DNA from 3 places in the Bradyrhizobium sp. WYCCWR15520 genome. Region 2 is predicted to be linked to each of the others. Evidence: predicted binding sites of a transcription regulator. Region 2 holds the regulator's gene; each other region holds the start of a gene.
What was found. The regulator PhoB, encoded in region 2, activates phosphate uptake and scavenging genes when phosphate is short. The targets are predictions, from matches to a motif close to TGTCATNNANCTGTCAT.
Positions count from the first base shown of each region.

Region 1 (4,698 bases), on a different contig from region 2:
GGTAACGCCAGCAGTGCCCCGCCCAGCGTGCCGAGAAATGCAATCGAAACCGTCTCTCCGAGCGCATGCAGATATTTCAATACTTCCGCCCAGGAACCAGCATTAGGCGGCAACATGAGCCGAACGAATTCACCCAGCCGGACCATTCCGTCAGAGAGTCGGTGAAAGGGAATGTCGAGCTGGACAATCCCGAACAGAAAAAGCGCTATCGCCCCGCCAAAGCCGATTGCGATTTTTGCTCGGTGCCACCAGTCCGGGCGGAAAATGTCCGGATAACGTTCAACGATGCCGGCTCGGTTTTCAAAACTGAAGGAGTTCATGTCGCGGAGCCCTCCAGCCCGAGGAGGCGGTGGCGCACCCGCTCCGTGATAAAGTCGATCAACATGACGGTGACGACAATGAGCAAAAGGATGGCGCTGACATCGGTGTAATAGAATTTGCGGACGGCCTCGATCAAATCCTGCCCGATCCCGCCGGCGCCGACAAAGCCCATCACGGCCGCGCCGCGGACGTTAATCTCGAATCTCAGCAGGGCATAGCTTACGAAGTTCGAGAGAACCTGAGGCACCGCGCCAAACCGGACAATCTGAAGCCAGCTTCCTCCGCTTGCCGCCACCCCCTCGATCGGTTTGCTATCGATATTCTCAACAACTTCGGCGAACTGCTTGCCCAGCGCTCCAGTGGTATGGATTGCGACGGCGAGAACGCCCGGCAGCGGCCCCAGACCAAACGCCAGCACAAAAATCAGGGCAAAGACGATCTCCGGCACGGTCCTGCAAAATTCGAGAACGCGCCGCGTAACAAAAACGGTCGTGCGGGACTTCACGAGGTTGGCCGATGCGAGGAAGCAGAGAACGAAGCCGCATATCGCTCCAGTGAGCGTTCCCATATACGCGATCAGCAACGTGTCTCCGAGAAGTCGCGTCCAGCGAGGCAGTCCCCAAAGCCACTCCGTGAGATCAACCCACGCAGTCGAGAACGAAAATTTAGGGGCGATGCTGGCAAAATAGGCCGGGAAGCGCCAGAAATTCTCGACGAAATTCCCAAAGTTGACATCGCCCATCCAGCCAGCAGCAATCGCCGCGGCGATCAGGACCGCCGAACCTAGCCAAACGCGCCGCCGCTTGGCGGCAACCGCAGCCGCATAGCGATCAGCGAGCTCTCGCAGCCTGGCTTCCGGAAATTCGGGGACTGCTGTTCGCATGGGATGTTCAGGAGAGAGAATGGGCAGATCTCGCGATCTGCCCAATCCATCTGGTCCCTTCGTTCCCCTCAGGATTTCTGCTTGCGAATGCTGTCGACAAACTTAGTCAGATCGATCACAGCCTCATAGGCCTTGTGATCAACCTCCACGAAGGGCAACTGCTTCCCCTCGTAGATCTTGTCGAAAGCGGCTTTGTCCTTCACCGCAATTTCCAGCACTGCCTTCTTGATCGCCGCCTTGAGGTCGGCGGGCAGGCTGCCGAGATACGCCATCGGCGAATTCACAATCTGTTCGGACTTCATGATGATCTTGAAATCGGCGGCCTTCGCCATGCCCTTCCGTTCCATCCGGAGCAGGTTCGACTCCTTCTCATCATTCCACCAGTTGAACGCCGCGTCGCAGGTACCCTGCGCAAGTCCGATCACCGCGTTTTCATGGCTTCCCGAATAGACTACTTTGGAGAAGAATTTTTCCGGGTCGATACCCATCTTGTCCATCGCGAAACGCGGGACGTTGTTGCCTGACGTTGAATTGGGATCGACAAGGCAGAGATTCTTGCCCTTCAAGTCCTTGATGTCCTTGTAGCTCGAATCGCTTTTGACATAGAGGACCGAATAATAGCCTTTGGTTCCGTCGCCATTCACCTCGATCGCGAACGGCTCGACCTTCGCACCGATGATGTAAGCGCGCGCGTAGGACGCCGGGCCATACATCGCTATGTGGATGTTCCCTGCCCGCTGGCCTTCGATGACCGCGGCATAATCGTTTGCGATCCGCAGCGTGACTTTGGTTCCGAGCTCGCGGGACAGATACTCCGCCAAAGGCGTCCATCGGTTGGTTGTGCCCGAGGCATTCTCATCAGGAACTTTTGCGAACACCAATTCAGGATATTTTGCCTTCCAGTCCTGAGCCGTGGCAGCCGAGGCAGAGAATACCAATGCCGCCGCTGCGGCGAAAATCATATGACGGTCTATCATGACGTCTCCTGTTTCGCAGTGATGAAGCTGGCGAGATTTCAGTCCCGCGCCACTCTTGATTTACAGACGCAGCACTCAGGCTGCGGCAACCGTGCCGAGAGCAGGAATCGCCGCGCTGGCCGGCACATGCTCAGGCGCAACGCCCATCACCTCATCTGCCTCAAGATCGTAGAGTTCGCGCGCTATGCGATCGGTCAGCGCCGCGGGCGCGCCGTCGAATACGATTCGACCCGAGGCCATACCGATCAGGCGATCGCAGTAGCTGCGCGCCAGATCCAGCGAATGCAGATTGCAGACCACCGTGATTCCGAAGTGCTTGTTGATGCGCAGCAGCGCATCCATCACGATCCGAGTGTTGCGGGGATCGAGCGAGGCGATCGGCTCGTCGGCGAGTATCATTGCGGGCTGCTGAACCAGCGCACGCGCAATCGCGACGCGCTGCTGCTGACCGCCCGAGAGCTGGTCGGCGCGCTGCGCCGCAATCGAGGCCATGTCGAATTGCTCGAGCGCCGACATCGCAATTGCCTTGTCCTCTTCGGGCCAGAGCTGCGCCAGCGACCGCCATGTCGGCACTGTCGAAAGCCGCCCCATCAGCACATTGGTCAGGACATCGAGCCGGCCGACCAGATTGAACTGCTGAAAGATCATCGCCGAGCGCGCACGCCACTGCCGCAACTCCCTGCCGCGCAGCGCGGTCACGTCAACGCCTTCGAACAGGATGCGGCCTTCGGAAGGTTCGGCGAGACGGTTGATCATCCGAAGCAGCGTAGACTTTCCGGCGCCGGATCTGCCGATCACGCCGACGAAGCTGCCGGGCTGAATCGAGAATGACGCATTGTCTACCGCGGCCTTGGTGCCGAACCGGCACGTCAAACCTTCTACCACCAGCATGTAGTGCTCCAGAGTTCCGGTCGTGGAGCATCGCTAGCGGCTCGATCTTACAGTTGTGTGACACGACTGCTGCGGTGCGGCGTTCGTCCACAGCAGCGGTCGGCGTCATGCATCCGTCATGATCCTGTCATCAAGCGCATCGAAGACGAGCGCACCGCCCTTCCCCGATTGCTGATGGACGTCCACCGATGGCCGGCAAGTTGCTTTCCACTGAACCAACGATCGACCCCACCGCGTCAGTGCGCAACTGCCGGCTCGGCGCCTATACCGAGGTCGGCGCCCGGACCATTCTGCTCGAGGTCACGATGGCCGATTATTCCTACGTCGTGAACGACTCGCAGATCACCTACACGACGATCGGGAAGTTCTGTTCGATCGCGGCCATGACGCGGATCAACCCGGGCAATCATCCGATGCATCGGGCCTCGCAGGCGCATTTCACCTATCGCGCCAGCAGCTATTTTCCGGGCGAGAGCGACGATGCCGAGTTCTTTGCCTGGCGGCGCGAGCATCACGTCCATATCGGCCATGACGTCTGGATCGGCCACGGCGCGGTCATTCTGCCCGGCCGCTCGATCGGCACCGGCGCCGTAGTCGCAGCCGGCGCCATCGTCACCAAGGACGTGCCCGCCTACGCCATCGTTGCAGGCAATCCAGCCCGGCCGGTCAAGCGGCGGTTTCCGGAATCGATTGCCGGGCGGCTCACGGAGCTCGCATGGTGGGACTGGGACCACGAGACGCTTCGCCGCGCCCTGCCCGATTTCCGCAAGCTCGATGTCGAAGGCTTTCTCGAAAAATACCAATCGGCCGAAGCATCCCGCTATCAGCAATTCAATCAGAGTGCCGCATCGTGACCGAATTGTTCATTGAAGGTGGCCGGGCCCTGCTCGGCAATGAAATCGCCGAAACCGGCTTGCGGATCGCCGGCCGCGAGATCGCAGCCATCGGTACGGACAACAGCCATGGCGCACCCGGGATCGACGCTAACCGGCTGCTGGTGCTACCGGGCATTGTCGATCTGCATGGCGATGCCTTCGAGCGGCAGATCATGCCGCGTCCCGGCGTCGATTTTCCGATCGATGTAGCACTTGTCGATAGCGACAGGCAGGCGGTCAGCAACGGGATTACGACCGTCTACCACGCCACCACATGGTCGTGGGAGCCCGGCCTGCGCAGCGCAGACAATGCGCGCAAATTGCTGGAGGCGATCGAGCAGATCCGGCCGCAACTCGCCGCCGACACCCGTTTTCATCTACGCCACGAGACCTACAATCTCGACGCCGAAAGCGAGATCATCGACTGGCTTTCGGAAGGACGCGTCGACCTGTTCGCGTTCAACGATCATATGGACTCGACCGTCGCCAGCCTAGCCAAACCACTGAAACACAGCCGAATGGTTGAGCGCACGGGGCTCACCAATGAGGCGTTCGACCGCCTGGTGGAAAGCGTGGTCTGCCGCGGCCACGACGTGCCGGCGTCGATCAGCCGGCTGGCGCAGGCGGCCCGCGCGGCTGATGTCCGGATGCTCTCGCATGACGATGAAAGCCCGGCGATGCGGCAGGCTTTTCGCGCGCAGGGCGTTGCCATCGCCGAATTTCCGGTCAACGAGGAAACTGCCCGCGACGC
Region 1 is NZ_JBWBWM010000015.1:668-5,365, forward strand. Features, by position in the region: gene phnE (phosphonate ABC transporter, permease protein PhnE) at 1-320, opposite strand, end outside; gene phnE (phosphonate ABC transporter, permease protein PhnE) at 317-1,204, opposite strand; gene phnD (phosphonate ABC transporter substrate-binding protein) at 1,273-2,181, opposite strand; gene phnC (phosphonate ABC transporter ATP-binding protein) at 2,257-3,072, opposite strand; gene AC0QUY_RS18295 (transferase hexapeptide repeat family protein) at 3,261-3,926, shown strand; gene AC0QUY_RS18300 (alpha-D-ribose 1-methylphosphonate 5-triphosphate diphosphatase) at 3,923-4,698, shown strand, end outside.
Region 1: a site for PhoB is predicted at 3,176-3,192, ahead of phnC (phosphonate ABC transporter ATP-binding protein). Genes of this name have one in related genera too.

Region 2 (4,698 bases):
GATCGCCAGCGGATTGCCGCCGAAGGTCGAGCCGTGCGAGCCGGGCGTCATGCCGCTCGCGGCCTCCGCCGTCGCCAGCACCGCACCGATCGGAAAACCGCCGCCGAGCGCTTTCGCCAGCGACATCACATCCGGCGTGACGCCGACGCGCTTGTAGGCAAAGAGATCGCCGGTGCGGCCCATGCCGGTCTGCACCTCGTCGAACGCGAGCAACAGGCCCTTCTCGTCGCAGAGCTGGCGCAACGCCTTGAAGAAGGATTGCGGCGCGGAGCGCACACCGCCTTCGCCCTGCACCGGCTCGATCAGGATGCCCGCGGTATTGGGACCGATCGCCTTCTTCACGGCTTCCAAATCGCCATGCGGCACCTGGTCAAAACCGTCCATCGGCGGGCCAAAGCCTTCGAGATATTTGGCGGAGCCGGTGGCCGCGAGCGTGCCCAGCGTGCGGCCGTGGAAGGCGCCCTCGAAGGTGACGAGGCGATAGCGCTCGGGATGGCCCTTGGAGAATTGATAGCGGCGCACGAGCTTGATCACGCCCTCCATTGCTTCCGCGCCCGAATTGCAGAAAAACACCAGGTCGGCAAAGCTCTGCTCGCACAGCCGCGCGGCCAGCTTCTCGCCATCGGGCGACTTGAACAGGTTCGACATGTGCCAGAGTTTCGTCGCCTGTTCCTGCAGCGCCTTGATCAGATGCGGATGGCAGTGACCCAGCGCATTCACCGCGACGCCCGAGGTGAAATCGAGATAGCGCTCGCCATTGGTTGCGGTCAGCCAGCAGCCCTCGCCGCTTTCGAAGCCGAGATCGACCCTGGCGAAGACGGGAAGCAGATGCGACGTGGCGCTATTGGTCATGGCAATCACAAAAGGTTTGCACTGAAGGTTGACCGGCCGGGGACACGCAGGCAGTGGCGCGAACGCGGCAGCAGCCGGTCTGGCGAAAACGAAACGTGCCGCCTCTTAAGGGCGGCACGTGAGAGGTATTCTATGTCGGCCGGGAGCGCTGTCAACACGCCACGGAACGGCCTTTCCTGCAGTGCAAGATGCCAAAATCCGTAGGATTGCGGTGTGGTGGAAAACACGCAGTGAAACGCCTAGATGTCAGAAGATGTGGACGTTGGGGCGCGGACTCTTGCGCCCGAGTCACGCCATATTGTAGCGTTTGGGCTGTCGGGTACGACATCTCGTGCGGCAGTTCTGATCCCTAAGAGTCCATTTGTGCAGGCGTAAACGTTCGGGCGCGGTTAACGCGCCCGGCGAGGGCTAAGGGATTCTGACCGCAGGGATTTTTGAGACGAATGACATCGCCCGCGCTGCCCTCGATTGGCCGGCGCGATGCGAAGGGAAGATTACGATGACGGTTTTGACCTGGTCCGACGATCGCGTCGAGCAGCTGAAGAAGCTCTGGGAAGCCGGATTGTCCGCGAGCCAGATTGCCGCGGAACTCGGAAATGTGACGCGAAACGCCGTAATCGGCAAAGTGCACCGGCTGGGCCTGTCCGGCCGAGCCAAGAGTCCCTCCTCGGCCGCTCCGCGGCAGCGCAAGGCACGCCCCGCCGCCCAGCAGATGATGCGGGTGTCGCGCCCGGTCTCGCGCGGCAACACCGCGCTGGCGCACGCTTTCGAGGTGGAGATCGAGGCCGATCCGGTCGCCTTCGACAATGTAGTGCCGATGAGCCAGCGGCTGTCGCTGCTCGAACTGAACGAGGCGACCTGCCACTGGCCGGTCGGCGATCCTTCGAGCCCGGAATTCTTCTTCTGCGGCGGCAAGGCGCTCAGCGGCCTGCCCTACTGCGCGCATCACTCGCGCGTGGCGTATCAACCGGCCGCCGATCGGCGGCGGCAGCAGCCGAAGCAGACGAGGTAAGGCGCGCTCATTTGCGCGAGACGTAAGCGCTCCGCGCAAGGTGCGCTCCCTCGCCCCGCTTTTGCGGGGCCACGACGAGCGAAGCTCGCGCTGAGAGGGTTGGGGTGAGGGGCTCTCTCCGCGATTGCGGTCTATCGATAGACCTGTACCCCCGCATCCGGATCGCCGATGCGGCAACCACTGTCATTGCCAGCGACAAACGCCGAAGCGTTTGCGCAAGGGAGCGAAAGCGACGAAGCAATCCATACTTGCCGCGTGGCACTATGGATTGCTTCGCTTCGCTCGCAATGACGATGAGAGAGCTGCCGCTTTCGCGGGGACGACGGTGGAGTTTGCGCGGATGATAGCGAAGCCTTACGGCTCCACCTTGGCAAACCGGTCATCCAGCGCATAACCGGCGCCGCGCACGGTACGGATCGGGTCCTGCTCGCGGCCGGGGTTGAGCAGCTTGCGCAGGCGGCCGATGTGGACGTCGACGGTGCGTTCGTCGATATAGATGTCGCGGCCCCAGACGCTGTCGAGCAATTGCTCGCGGCTGAAGACGCGGCCGGGATGTTCGAGGAAAAATTCCAGCAGGCGATATTCGGTCGGGCCGAGGTCGATCTGGCGGCCGGAGCGCGCGACGCGGCGTTTCTCGCGGTCGAGTTCGATGTCGCCATAGGTCAGGACGGTAGCGAGCCGCTCCGGGCTTGCCCGACGCAACAGGCCTTTCACCCGCGCCAGGAGTTCCGGCACCGAGAACGGCTTGACGATGTAGTCGTCGGCACCGGTCGCAAGCCCCCGCACCCGCTCGCTCTCCTCGCCGCGCGCGGTCAGCATGATGATCGGCAACTGCTTGGTTTCGGGCCGGGCGCGCAGGCGGCGGCAGAGCTCGATGCCGGACAAGCCCGGAAGCATCCAGTCGAGCACGACGAGGTCGGGCACGCGCTCCTTCAGCCGCGTATCGGCGTCGTCGCCGCGGCCTACGGTCTCCACTTCGTAGCCTTCAGCGTCGAGGTTGTAGCGCAACAGCGTGGTCAGCGCTTCCTCGTCCTCGACCACCATAATGCGTGCGCTCATCCTTTTCTTGCCTCTTCTGTCTGACGCGTTTTCTTCACGCGAACCGGCCTCCACTTCGCTCGAAAACGCTACGTCAACTATTCGGCACGGTCGTAGCAAACGTCGTCATGTCGCCCTTCGGGCGCTTGTCGAGCATCTGCTGTCCCTCGATCATGTAGAACACGGTTTCGGCGATGTTGGTCGCGTGGTCGCCGATCCGCTCAATATTCTTGGCGCAGAACATCAAATGAATGCAGAACGAGATGTTGCGCGGGTCTTCCATCATGTAGGTGAGAAGTTCGCGGAACAGCGAGGTGCAGATGGCGTCGACTTCCTCGTCGCCTTTCCAGACCGCCATTGCCGCCGGCAGGTCGTGCGCGGCATAGGCGTCCAGCACCGACTTGACCTGCGTTTGCACCAGATCGGTCATGTGTTCGAGGCCGCGCATCAGCTTCAGCGGCTGGAAATCGTTCTCCAGGGCCGCGACCCGCTTGCCCATGTTCTTGGCGAGATCGCCGATCCGCTCCAGATCGGTGGCGACGCGCATGGCGCCGACGATTTCGCGCAAGTCGATCGCCATCGGCTGGCGGCGGGCGATGGTCAATACCGCTCGCTCCTCGATCAAATGCTGCAGGCGGTCGATCTCGACATCGGTTGCGACGACGCGCTTGCCGAGTGCGACGTCGCGGCGGACCAGCGCGTCGACGGATTCGGTGATCATGCGTTCGGCCAGGCCGCCCATCTCCGCGACTAGGCGGGTGAGTTCCTGAAGGTCGCTGTCGAACGCCTTGGCGGTGTGCTCGGAAGCCATGTCTTGTCTCCTCAGCCGAACCGGCCGGTGATGTAATCCTGGGTGCGTCGGTCGCTCGGCGAAGTGAAGATCTTGTTGGTGTCGTCGAATTCGATCAGCTCGCCGAGATACATGAAGGCGGTCTTGTCGGAGACGCGCGCCGCCTGCTGCATATTATGGGTGACGATGGCGATGGTGTAGTCCTCCGCCAGTTCCTGAATCAGTTCCTCGATCTTGGCGGTCGAGATCGGGTCGAGCGCCGAACAGGGTTCGTCAAACAGGATTACCTCGGGCCTGACAGCGACCGTGCGGGCGATGCAGAGCCGCTGCTGCTGGCCGCCGGACAGCGAGAGGCCGGAGGCGTTCAGCTTGTCCTTGACCTCGTTCCACAGCGCGCCGCCGCGCAGCGCCTTCTCCACCCGGCCGTCCATTTCCGACTTCGAGATCTTCTCATAGAGACGGATGCCGAAGGCGATGTTTTCGTAGATCGTCATCGGGAACGGCGTCGGCTTCTGGAACACCATGCCGACGCGGGCCCGCAGCAAATTGAGGTCGAGCTTGGGGTCAAGGATGTTGGTCTGGTCGAGCATAAGCTGACCGGTCGCCTTCTGGCCGGGATAAAGGTCGTACATCCGGTTGAAGATCCGCAGCAGCGTGGACTTGCCGCAGCCGGACGGGCCGATGAAGGCGGTGACGCGGTGGGTGCCGAGCGTCAGGTTGATGTTCTTCAGCGCGTGGTGTTCGCCATAGTAGAAGTTCAGGCCGCGCGCGGTCACCTTCGGCGCGGCCTCGGGCAGCGCTACCTGCGGAACGGGCCCGCTCGCGGAACTCACGGATACGGAGAGATCGGTCATTTGGATGTCCTCTCGGCGCCAAGAATGCGCGCGCCAATATTCAGGGCAAGTACGGTGAGCGTGATCAGCAGGGCCCCGGCCCAGGCGAGCTGCTTCCAGTAGGCATAGGGGCTCTGGACGAAGTTGTTGATGGTGACCGGCAGGTTCGCCAT
Region 2 is NZ_JBWBWM010000012.1:11,384-16,081, forward strand. Features, by position in the region: gene AC0QUY_RS15080 (acetylornithine transaminase) at 1-852, opposite strand, end outside; gene AC0QUY_RS15085 (GcrA family cell cycle regulator) at 1,352-1,864, shown strand; gene phoB (phosphate regulon transcriptional regulator PhoB) at 2,219-2,923, opposite strand; gene phoU (phosphate signaling complex protein PhoU) at 2,997-3,713, opposite strand; gene pstB (phosphate ABC transporter ATP-binding protein PstB) at 3,725-4,546, opposite strand; gene pstA (phosphate ABC transporter permease PstA) at 4,543-4,698, opposite strand, start outside.

Region 3 (4,698 bases), on a different contig from region 2:
AGCCGCTGGAGACCGAATTCGGCCGCAAGCGGCGGATCGACCAGTCGAACTGCAACAAGGATTTTTCCTGCATCGAGGGCTTTTGCCCGAGTTTTGTCACCGTGCACGGCGGCAGGCTGCGCAAGGCCGACCGCACCGCGGCCGATCCGTCGGCGCTGTTCGCCGACCTGCCGACGCCCGATATCCTGGCGCTCGCGGGTCCCTACAATATCCTGGTCACCGGCATCGGCGGCACCGGCGTCATCACCATCGGCGCGCTGCTTGGCATGGCCGCGCATGTTGAGGGGATGGCGTGTTCGACACTCGACTTCACCGGCCTGTCGCAGAAGAACGGCGCGGTCATGAGCCACGTCCGCATCGCGCCGACGGCGGACGATCTCTCGACGGTTCGCATCGCACCCGGTAACGCGAATCTTATTCTCGGCTGCGACATCGTGGTCGCGACCAGCATCCCTTCGCTGAGCCGGGCCGAGCGCGGTCTCACGCGCGCGATCGTCAATGCCGACCTGCTACCGACTGCGAGCTTCGTCATCAACCCCGACATCGATTTCGAGGCGGGCGCGATGCGGGAGGCGCTCAACGAGGCGGTCAGCGCCTCCGATCTCGACATCCTCGACGCGACCGGCCTTGCCACCGCGCTGATGGGCGACAGCATCGCCACCAACGCCTTCATGCTCGGTTTTGCGTTCCAGCGCGGCGCGATCCCGCTGTCGCTGGAGGCGATCATGAAGGCGATCGACCTCAACGGCGCGGCGATCGAGATGAACAAGCTGGCGTTCTCCTGGGGCCGGCTTGCCGCGCACGACCTGCAGCGCGTCGTCACCGCGGCGCGCTTCAAGAGTTCGGGCGCAGCGCCGGTCCGGCGGACACTCGAGGAGAGCATCGCCTTCCGCGCCGAATTCCTGACCAATTACCAGAACGAGGTCTATTCGAAGCGCTATCTCGCCGAGATCGAACGCGTCCGCGCCGCCGAAGCCAAGGCCGCGCCCGGTTCGCATGAACTGACGGAAGCTTTCGCAAAAGGCCTGTTCAAGCTGATGGCCTACAAGGACGAATATGAAGTCGCCCGGCTTTATTCCGACGGCGAGTTCGCAAAAGCGTTGAAGGAACAGTTCGACGGCGAAGAGGGTGTCAAAGTCAGCCTCGCGCCGCCGCTGCTGGCGTCACGCGACAAGGTCACGGGCCATTTGCGCAAGCGCGAGTTCGGCGCCTGGATTTTCCGCGCGTTCGATATCCTGACACGATTCAAGTTTCTGCGCGGCACCGCGTTCGATCCGTTTGGCTACACGGCCGAGCGGCGGATGGAGCGGGCGCTGCCGGGCGAGTACTCCGCGATGATCCTTCGCCATCTCGACCGCGCGAAGCCGCAGGACTGGCCGCGTCTGGTGGCGCTGGCGAAGTCCGCGGAACTTGTTCGCGGCTACGGCCATATTAAAGAAGCTAATGTTGCAAAGTATCGTGCGGAGTGCGCGCGGCTGGAGGCCACGATCGGCCAGCCGATGGCGCAGGCCGCCGAGTAGGGGCAGTTGATTCGGCACGTGAACTTCTTCGCGGCCGGGATCACTCAACCGTAACTTGAGGGCGGGAACAGCTGGAATTGTCCGGCCGACTCACTACATGATGATGGTTCCTCACTTTGTTGGTTGGTTTCACGAGGCCTGCGATGGTCCTGAAGAATGCTATTGCCGCGGCACTTTGCGCGGGGCTCCTGGTGTCGGGTAGCGCCGCGCTCGGCGATGAGTATCGCGCGGGCGAACTGCTCGGACTCGATCTTTCCAGCGCCGTGCTCTCGCCGAAGCGGCTCGGGCCGGAGACGCAATTCGCTCCAGTCCGGATCGAAGCCCGAACCGATCGCAAGCCGGTGAAGACGGAGCGCGTGGTTGTCCGTAAAACTCCGGAGCGCAAGCCGCATGTTGCGCAGGAACGCGTGGAGAAGCCGCGGGGTGCGGCCCGCGCCCAGTTGGCGCGCCGCCACAGCAATCCGCTGGACGCGCAGGCGCGCGACACGCGGATTCAGACCTGGCCGTGCAGATCCGGCGGCATCTGCGACTGGCAGAATTAGTTCGTAGCTTCGCTCCACCCATCCTACGATTCTACGTCATCCACCTGTCGTAAAAGCTTCAGCCGCGAGTCAAATTCAACGGGCACACCTTCGTCGTGATTCGACGAGGGTGCTTCGATGCCGATTGCGATACGCGCCGGGCAAAGCTTGAACCGGCGTCAATGGCTGGTCCGCTCCGCCGCAACATGTGCCGTCGCCGGTCTCGGCAGCCTCGCCAGACCCTATCTCAGCCGCGCCGCCGATCGGCCGCTCATCACCAGCGGTATTCAATCCGGCGACGTTTCGGCCGAATCCGCTGTCGTTTGGGCGCGCGCCGACCGCGCCGCGCGGATGCAGGTCGAGTGTTCGACCGCCGAAGACTTCAAGACCATCATTGGCGCGGCTTCGGCCGATGCATTGCCGGCAAGCGATTTTACATCGAAGGTTCTGCTCGGCGGCCTGCCATCGGGGCAGGACATCTTCTATCGCGTGCGGTTTGAAGATATCGATGGGCAGGGGCTCGCCGGCGAGGCGCAGATTGGACATTTTCGCACCGCGCCCACGGCAAAGAGCAACGTGTCGTTCGCCTGGTCCGGCGATACGACGGGGCAGGGCTGGGGCATCGATGAAAGCCGTGGCGGGATGCGGACTTACCGGACGATGCTCGACAACCGTCCGGACTTCTTCATCCATTCCGGCGACCACATCTACGCGGACTGCCCGGTGGAGCGGGAATTGAAACTGCCCGACGGCGGGGTGTGGCGGAACATCGTCACCGAGGAAAAGTCCGTCGTCGCGCACAGCCTCGCGCAGTTCCGCGGCAACTACAAATACAACTGGCTCGACCAGAACTTTCGCGCCTTCCATGCCGCCGTGCCCCTGTTCGCGCAGTGGGACGACCACGAGGTCACCAACGACTGGGCGCCGGTCGGCACCGCCGATGAGACCGGCTATGCCGAGGACGGCTCCTCGCTTCTGGTGGCGCGGGCCCGCCGCGCATTCCATGAATTCATGCCGATGCGCGCGAGACCTGCGCACGAGGACGGCCGTATCTATCGCAAGATCGCCTACGGCCCGCTGCTCGACGTCTTCATGGTCGACATGCGCAGCTACCGCGATTCCACCTTCAACAAGCGCGACGACCACGGCGACACCTGTATCTTTGGCGCGACGCAACTGGCTTGGCTGAAGCGCGAACTGGTAGCGTCTGACGCGACCTGGAAGGTGATCGCCGCCGACATGCCGATCGGCCTCTTCAGCGAGGATGGCATTGCCCTCGGCGACGGTCCGCCGGAGCGGCGCGAGCACGAGATTGCCGATTTGCTGTCGTTCATGAAGCGCGCCGGCATCCGCAACGTTGTGTGGCTGACCGCCGACATGCATTACACGGCGGCGCATCATTACGATCCGAACCGAGCGACTTTTCAGGATTTCGAACCGTTCTGGGAATTCGTCTCCGGCCCGCTGCATGCGGGCACCTGGGCGCCGGCCCCGCTCGACAATACGTTCGGGCCAAAAGCGATGTTCCAGAAGGGCTGCAGCGGCGAGAATCTCGCGCCGTGCTTCGGGATGCAGTTCTTCGGCCGCGTCGATATCGACGGCCAGACTGAGATCATGACCGTGACACTGAAGGATGTCGACAATCGCGACCTCTGGTCGGTCGATATCGAGCCCCGTCCGGATGCGCGGCCGGGGCAGATCATGGCGCAGCACATCTGACGCCTTCGATCTGGAGACGGTCGGCACACAATCCCCGGCAACTTCCATGTTCGCGCCGCATAGTTCGGCCAGGCTTTGTCGCCTGCCAACACGTGCGGCAAAAAAACAACTGAAAATTGCGTATCGTTTCTTGAAGGAGGCGCTGCGGTGACGCACAATTCGCCCGTCCCTCCCGACCGGAGCGCCCCCATGTTTGTCGCCGAGAGCAAGCGCCTGACGCATCAGGGCGCAAAGATGATCATGGCGACAGCGCTGGAATTGGCCGGCCAGGCCAAAATCGCGATCTCGTGCGCCATCGTCGATGCCGGCGGGCATGTAATCCTGATCGAACGCATGGACGGCGGCCGTTTCCACACCGTGCACTCCTGCACCACCAAGGCGGTCTGCGCCGCGTCGAACCGCCGCCCGACCACGGCCAAGGGCGCGGCCGGTCAGGACCTCGACGTCGCCCACGCGATCGGACTTGCGCTCGCGGCCGGACCGGAACGGTGGACGGCGATGGAAGGCGGCGTGCCGGTGCTGGTCGACCGCGAATGCATCGGCGGCGTCGGCGTCAGCGGCGGCGACTGGGAGACCGATTTGCGGATCGCCAAGCTGGCCGTCGAGTCGATCGGCGCGAAATGGGAATGATATCGTAGAGAGGGCAAAGCGATGACTGCCGATCCGCTCCGCGTAGCCTGTATCGGGATGGGATGGTGGTCCGATGTTCTGGCGGATGCCATCCAGCGCTCGGGCAAGCTCGAGATCCGCACCTGCTACACAAGGTCCGAAGAAAAGCGCAACAGCTTCGCGGCAAAGTACCGCTGCCGGCCGGCCGAGAGTTACGAGGCGCTGCTGGCCGATGCCGAGATCGAGGCGATCATCAACACGACGCCGAACGATGTCCACCTTGCGACGACCTGCGCGGCCGCGGCCGCCGGCAAGCACGTCTTTCTCGA
Region 3 is NZ_JBWBWM010000035.1:54,382-59,079, forward strand. Features, by position in the region: partial or broken gene AC0QUY_RS32225 (indolepyruvate ferredoxin oxidoreductase family protein) at 1-1,520, shown strand, start outside; gene AC0QUY_RS32230 (hypothetical protein) at 1,664-2,062, shown strand; gene AC0QUY_RS32235 (alkaline phosphatase D family protein) at 2,180-3,760, shown strand; gene AC0QUY_RS32240 (GlcG/HbpS family heme-binding protein) at 3,950-4,390, shown strand; gene AC0QUY_RS32245 (Gfo/Idh/MocA family protein) at 4,412-4,698, shown strand, end outside.
Region 3: a site for PhoB is predicted at 2,097-2,113, ahead of AC0QUY_RS32235 (alkaline phosphatase D family protein). Genes of this name have one in related genera too.